DNA from 2 places in the Variovorax sp. Soil_C_17 genome. Region 1 is predicted to be linked to the other one. Evidence: riboswitches for the same ligand, from Rfam matches in the RefSeq annotation. Region 1 holds a riboswitch; the other holds the start of a gene.
What was found. Region 1 has a riboswitch for glycine ahead of gcvT (glycine cleavage system aminomethyltransferase GcvT). Riboswitches for the same ligand answer to the same signal wherever they lie in the genome.
Positions count from the first base shown of each region.

Region 2: another riboswitch for glycine. It lies ahead of AC3A6Y_RS06490 (D-amino acid dehydrogenase); the one in region 1 lies ahead of gcvT (glycine cleavage system aminomethyltransferase GcvT).

Region 1 covers NZ_JBDGIT010000002.1:550,530-553,919, forward strand. The annotation lists gene gcvP (aminomethyl-transferring glycine dehydrogenase) at 1-166, opposite strand, end outside; gene gcvH (glycine cleavage system protein GcvH) at 213-584, opposite strand; gene gcvT (glycine cleavage system aminomethyltransferase GcvT) at 631-1,803, opposite strand; glycine riboswitch at 1,840-1,952, opposite strand; glycine riboswitch at 1,968-2,066, opposite strand; gene AC3A6Y_RS11255 (hypothetical protein) at 2,085-2,996, opposite strand; gene AC3A6Y_RS11260 (TRAP transporter large permease) at 3,242-3,390, opposite strand, start outside.
Region 2 covers NZ_JBDGIT010000001.1:1,344,783-1,348,172, reverse strand. The annotation lists gene AC3A6Y_RS06500 (hypothetical protein) at 1-447, opposite strand, end outside; gene AC3A6Y_RS06495 (helix-turn-helix domain-containing protein) at 569-1,303, shown strand; glycine riboswitch at 1,374-1,477, shown strand; glycine riboswitch at 1,482-1,587, shown strand; gene AC3A6Y_RS06490 (D-amino acid dehydrogenase) at 1,681-2,949, shown strand; gene AC3A6Y_RS06485 (LysR family transcriptional regulator) at 2,953-3,390, opposite strand, start outside.

The DNA of each region.
Region 1 (3,390 bases):
CCGGCGGCACGATGCCGTCGATCAGCTCGGCGCGCGTCTTCGAGCCGACGGCAGCGAGCATGCGCGCTTCGTCCTCGGCCTCGATGCCGATGTGGCGGGCGATGAATTCGCCGGCATTCTCGAGATCGGCGAGGGTGGGCAAGGAGGGCAGGGAGGACTTCGGCATGGAGAGGCTCAGGGGAGGGGGAACAAACGCGGCGGCTGTCGGCTTTTCAGTTTTCGTCGGCGAACTTGTCGTAGGCGGTCTTGTCGAGCAGGGCATCGAGCTGGGCGGGGTCGGTGATCTTCATCTTGAAGAACCAGCCTTCGCCTTCGGGCGCGCTGTTGGCCAGCGAGGGGTCGGCGCGCAGCGCCTCGTTGACCTCGGTGATCTCGCCCGCGACCGGCATGAAGACGTCGGCCGCGGCCTTGACCGACTCCACCACGCCGGCGACTTCGCCCTGGGCATAGCCCTGGCCAACCTCCGGCAGGTCGACGAAGACCACGTCGCCCAGCGCATCCTGCGCATGCAGCGTGATGCCGACGGTGGCGTTTTCGCCTTCGGCGTTGACCCACTCGTGGTCCTTGGTGTATTTGATGGTCATTGGCATGGCTCCTGGGGAAGGGGAAAGAACGAAGAACAAATAGAAACTAGCCGCGCCAGTAGCGTGCCGGCACGAAAGGCAGGGTGCTGACTTCCATCGGCACCGGCTTGCCGCGCACGATGGCTTGCAGGCGGGTGCCGGGCTCGGCGTAGGCGAGGGCGACATAGCCCATGGCGATCGGCCGGTCGACCGTGGGGCCCAGCAGGCCGCTGGTCACCTGGCCGATGGGCAGGCCTTCGAAGGACTCGAGCAGCGTGCCGTCGCGCACCGGCACGCGCTCCAGCGCCACCAGGCCGACGCGCTTGCGCTTGAGCGTCTCGTGGTCGAGGCGGCCGGCCGTGCCGCTGTCGGCCGTGAGCTGCGCCAGCACCCGCGCCGCGCCGGGAAAGCCGCCCTCGCGCGCACCGCCGCTGCGGCGCACCTTTTGCATGGCCCAGTTGAGCGAGGCCTCGACCGGGGTGGTCGTGGTGTCGATGTCATTGCCGTAGAGGCACAGGCCGGCTTCGAGGCGCAGCGAATTGCGCGCACCCAGGCCGACGGGCTGCACCTCCGGCTGCGCGAGCAGCAGGCGGGCCAGCGCCTCGGCATCAGGGGCGGCGACCGAGATCTCGAAGCCGTCCTCGCCGGTGTAGCCGCTGCGCGTGGCGAAGGCCGCGATGCCGCCGATCTGCACCTTGCCGCCGGTCATGAAGACGAAGCGCTCGATGCCGGGCGACAGGCGCGCCAGCACGGCCGCGGCCTGCGGGCCCTGCAGGGCGAGCAGGGCGTTGTCGGGCAGGGGCAGCACCTTGCAGCGCTGGCCGATCCTGGCCTGGATGTGGGCGATGTCGGCGGCCTTGCAGGCGCCGTTGACGATGACGAAGATGGAATCGCCGCCCTCGTTGAAGAACATCAGGTCGTCGAGGATGCCGCCTTCGTCGTTCAGCAGCAGGCCATAGCGCTGCTTGCCGGGCGCCAGGCCGATCACGTCGACCGGCATCAAGGTCTCGAAGGCGGCAGCGGCATCGGGCCCGACCAGGCGCAGCTGGCCCATGTGCGAGATGTCGAAGAGGCCAGCGGCCGTTCGCGTGTGCCTGTGCTCGGCCATCAGGCCGGCGGGATATTGCACCGGCATCGAATAGCCCGCGAAGGGCACCATGCGGGCGCCGAGCTCCACGTGGAGGTTGTACAGCGGGGTCTTTTGCAGATCGTCGGGAGCAGAGGCCAAGGCACTCTCCATCAGGGGCAGTCCAGATCCATGGCGGCAAAGCCATGGGCCACCCCTGCTGTCCGCTTTACCTGAGAGATTCGCCCCACGATCGGGGTTTGCTCCTTCGGTGGGCAGGCGCCATCAAAAGCGAAGCGCCGCCTCTCTCCAGCAAGGAAACGCCCGAAAAACGGGCGCCTCGTCAGTCCTTTTGCCTGAGCGTTCGGGCCCGTTCTTCGAGGGGCCCTGCGCCTTCGGCGGCCCCGCGCTGCGGGGCTCTCTCCTGACCGGGTCGAGTGTAAGGGAAACCGCGCCTACGACCGCTCCAGCCGCAGCCGGCGCAGCAGGAATTTCTCCCACAGCTTGTCCGAGAGGAACTGCAGGGAGCGCCGCACGTGCTCGCGCAGGTTGCGGGCATCGTAGGGCGAGCGGATGTCGGCGCCTGCCTGGCGCGCGCGCAGGCTCAGCATGTGTTCCGAGAGGCAGCAGCGCGCCTTCATGCGCAGGTCCTCGAAGTTCTCGGCGCCGAGCGGGCTGGCCTTGTGCCATTCGTGATCCCATTTGAAGCGGCGCCGCTTCTGCTCGCCCTCGCCGTCGTCGCTGATCAGCCAGGCGGAGACGAAATCGACATACGCCTCGCCCACATGGTCGCGGAACACGCCGCGGCCGGGCTCGAACTGCTCGTTCACCAGCGAATCCAGCAGCGCGTTGCCGGGCGAAAGCGTGCCCAGCCGGTGGCGCAGGGTGTTGTTCATCGCGAAGCAGTAGGTCGAGACCCATTCGAGCAGCGGCCCCATGGGGGTCATCGTCGAGCGCGGGAAGTCGTTGATCTCGCCGAAGAGCCAGGGGCCCGGATGCAGGGCGAGCTTGCGGATCTCGCCGCCGAAGCGCTCGAGCCGCCGTTCGCTCCAGGCGTGGTTGAGGGCCACCGTGTCGTTCGAGAAGATCCACACGTCGGGCTGCTCGCCGCGCGCGAGGAGGGTCTCGACGCCGGTGTCCCAGCCGGAGAACTCGCGGTTGCTGTTGTCGCCGGTGACCACCAGGCCTTGCGCGGAGTTCGTGCCGGTCGCGCTTTCGGCAGGCGTGGCGCTGGCGTTGTCGACGATCACGCTGGAGAAGCGGTCGCCATCCTGGGCCAGGCGGATTCGCAGCTTGTCCAGCACCTGGAGCGAACGCTCGCGGTGCTGGTCGCCGAATTCCAAGTGAACGAAACCGTAGCTTGTCATTTGCCTTCAGTGGAGAGAAGAAAAGAGAAGCGGCGGGTTGTCGCCCCATGCGTCCCCGCCGGTTGCGGCCGCATGAAGATGTTACCGCCTGAACGCGGAAACGGCGACACAGACTGCGCGAGGCAGCCGCAACTCTCCAAGCCTATTCAAGAACGAGGCGTGCTGCGTGTCAGCCAAGGCGCCGTGGCGGGGTCCATGCTGTAACCCTTGTTTTCAGCGCACGGCTGCGGCCCCCCACGCGGGGGCTACTTCGCGTAGACCAGGTCGCGCAGCCCCAGCGAGATGCCCGGCACGTAAGTGATGACCATCAGGCAGGCCAGGATCACCAGCACGAAGGGCACCAGGTGCGTGACGATGCGGTCCAGCGAGATGCGCGCCACGGTGCAGGCGGCGA
Region 2 (3,390 bases), on a different contig from region 1:
GCAGACAGCGCAGCCGATCAGCCCGGCAAAGGCCACCGTCATTCCGGCACGGTCCGCCGCCAGGCGCAGGGCGTCGGGTTGCAGGTGGTAGAAGGCCGAGCCGGCGGCCGTGATGACCAGGCCGGCGAAGAACATCCAGGCGCAGTCGAGCAGGTTGACGGGCGGCTGGGCCACCGCGTGGTGCAGCGGCACCGCGTCCTGCACGTGCTCGTGCGCCTGGTCGTGCCAGTGGAGCCAGCGCAAGCCCCAGACGCCCAGCGCCGCGAAGGGCAGGTTGCTCAGCACGTCCATCGCGTGGGGAAGGCCGAACCAGTCGCGCTCATCGGCAAAGGGGGCGCCACCCGTCCCCGGCGAAGGCAGCGATGGCCCGGCGACTGCCAGCAGCAGAAGCAAGGCGAAGAAGAAGAACAGAACACGTTCGCGGGGGGAGAGGAGCGTGAGGGGCATGGCGGTTCCCGGTGAGAGGTCGGTGCGGCGGAATGTAGGTTGTCAACCTCCGAAGGAGCATCGAGAATCGATACGGAGTACTTTTTCACGCCCGCCGGTATCGAAAACCAATACCCGATCCATGAGCACCACCATCGACCTCGTCCAGGCTCTCAAGAACGAGCTGAAGACCGCCCACATGACCTATGCGGACCTCGCCAAGTCGCTGGACATGGCCGAGTCCAGCGTCAAGCGCATGCTCGCCAAGGGCGACATGCCGCTCACGCGGGTCGATGCGATCTGCCGGGCGCTGAAAATCGACTTCGCCGAACTGGCGCGGCGCGTCGCCGATGCACAGCCGCTGCTCAAGGAGCTGACGCTCGAGCAGGAAAAGGCGGTGGTCAAGGACAAGAAGCTGCTGCTCCTGGCCATCTGCGTGCTCAGCCAGTGGACGCTGGAGCAGATCGTCGCCGCCTACCGGATCAGCGAGGCCGAATGCATCGGCTACCTGGCACAGTTGGACCGCATCGGCATCATCGAGCTGCGACCACTCAACCGCTACCGGCTCAAGCTCGCCAAGACCTTCCGCTGGCGCCCCCACGGGCCGGTGATGGACTTCTTCCGCGAAAACGTGGTGCTGGACTACTACCGCGGCGGCTTCGACGGGCCGGCCGAGGGCCTGCTGCTGGTGCACGGCTCGATCAGCAAGAGCCTGGCCCCGGCCTTCCTCGACCGCCTGCAACGCGTGGCCCAGGATTTCGCCCAGCAGCACCAGACCGACCAGAAGCTCTCGCCCAAGGAGCGCGAGGGCTACACGCTGCTGCTGGGCATGCGCAACTGGGAGTTCGAGCTCTTCACCCGACTTCGCCGGGCCTGAGGCGATCGAGATCGAGGCGGCAGGGCACCCGCAGCCACGCTTGGTGACATGGCCCGGGCCGCCTACAATCCGCCCCACTGCAGGAGAGCGGGCCGCTGCGAGGCGGCCCCACCGAAGGCGCAAACTCCCATAAACGCTCAGGTCGGCTCGCAACCACGAGCCTGTACTGCACCAACTGTCAAAGCCGTCTGGAGAGCCGTCGCGCCACGCGACGCACCGAAGGAGCAAGTCCGCTGCGGGCGCAGCGGATGAATCTCTCAGGTACCGAGGACAGGGGGAGCGGCAACTCGGACGCGTGCGCCGGTTGCTTTTTTCTTTTTCACGAGCTTCCATTGCTTTCGTCGCGTCCGAGCGTTGCAACCTGAAAGGTTCCTGCAATGCGCGTGATCGTTCTCGGCGCCGGCCTGCTCGGCGTCACCTCGGCCTATTACCTCCGCCAACTCGGCCACGAAGTGACCGTGATCGACCGGCAGGCCAAGCCGGCCGCCGAAACCAGCTTCGCCAACGGCGGCCAGATCTCGGTGAGCCATGCCGAGCCCTGGGCCAATCCCGGCGCACCGCTCAAGCTGCTGCAATGGCTGGGCAAGGAAGATGCGCCGCTGCTCTTCCGCCTGCGCGGCGACCTGCGCCAGTGGCTCTGGGGCCTGGCCTTCCTGCGCGAATGCACGCCGGCGCGCACCCGCCGCAACATCGAGCAGATCGTGCGCCTGGGCACTTACAGCCGGGATCTGCTGCAGCAGCTGCGCCGCGACAAGGGACTGCAGTACGAGCAGCGCACCCAAGGCATCCTGCACTTCTACACCACGCAGAAGGAGTTCGACGGCGCGCTCAAGCCGGCCGAGCAGATGCGGGCCCTCGGCTGCGAGCGCCGCGTGGTCTCGGCCGACGAGGCGGTGCGCATCGAGCCGGCGCTGGCCCACATCCGGCCCCAGCTGGCCGGCGCCACCTACACGGCCGAGGACGAGTCGGGCGATGCGAACCGCTTCGCGCGCGAGCTGGTCGCGCTGGCCGCGGCCGACGGCGTGCAGTTCCTCATGAGCCACACCGTCACCGCACTGCGTGAGGCGGGCGGGCGCATCGACCACGTGGAGGCCACCGACAGCGAGGGCCGCTTCCAGCGCATCCGCGGCGATGCCGTCGTGCTGGCGATGGGTTCGCTGTCGCCGCTCTACGCCGCGCCGCTGGGCATCCGGCTGCCGATCTACCCGGCCAAGGGCTACTCGGTCACGCTGCCGGTGAAGGACGCCACGAAGGCACACCAGGTCTCGCTGACCGACGACGAGTACAAGCTGGTTTTCTCGCGCTACACCTCGGAAAGCGGCGACCGGCTGCGCATCGCGGGCACGGCCGAGCTCAACGGCTACGACCGCGACCTCAATCGCGTGCGCTGCGAGGCCATCGTGCGGCGCGTGGAAGCGCTCTTCCCCGGTGCCGGCGACACGTCGCGCGCGCAGTTCTGGACGGGCCTGCGTCCCGCCACGCCCAGCAATGTGCCGCTGATCGGCCGCACGCGCCTGCCCAACCTGTTCCTCAACACCGGCCACGGCACGCTGGGCTGGACCCACGCCTGCGGCTCGGGGAGATCGATCGCGCGCATCGTGAGCGGGCTGAAGCCCGAGGTCGACTTCGCTTTTGCCGGCGCCTGAGGCTCAGTCGCGCATCAGCGCCTGCATCAGCGCGCGCAGGATGGCCAGCGCCGGCGCCTCGGTGCGCCGGCGCAGGGTGACGAGGCCGAAGCGCGCCACGCCATCCATCGGCGGATCCATCTTCAGCTCGACCAGGCCGGGCGCCGCCGCGCGGATGGCCAGCAGCACCGCATCGCTCTGGCGCACCACCTCCACCAGGCTGGGGACCTCCTCGCATTGCAGGGTCACGCAGTGCGCGGGATGCGCCTGCGGGCCGTAGGCCTCGACCAGGGTGCGCGCCACCTCGTCGCTCAGCGGCGTGGAGGCGATCGGGTAGCGCTGCACCGCCTCGAAAGCCACGGAACGCAGCCGCGCGAGCGGATGGCCGCGGCGGCACAGGAAGGTACCGCGCATCTCGCGCACCAGGCCGAGTTCGAGATCGGGCGCCGGCTCCAGCGAGCG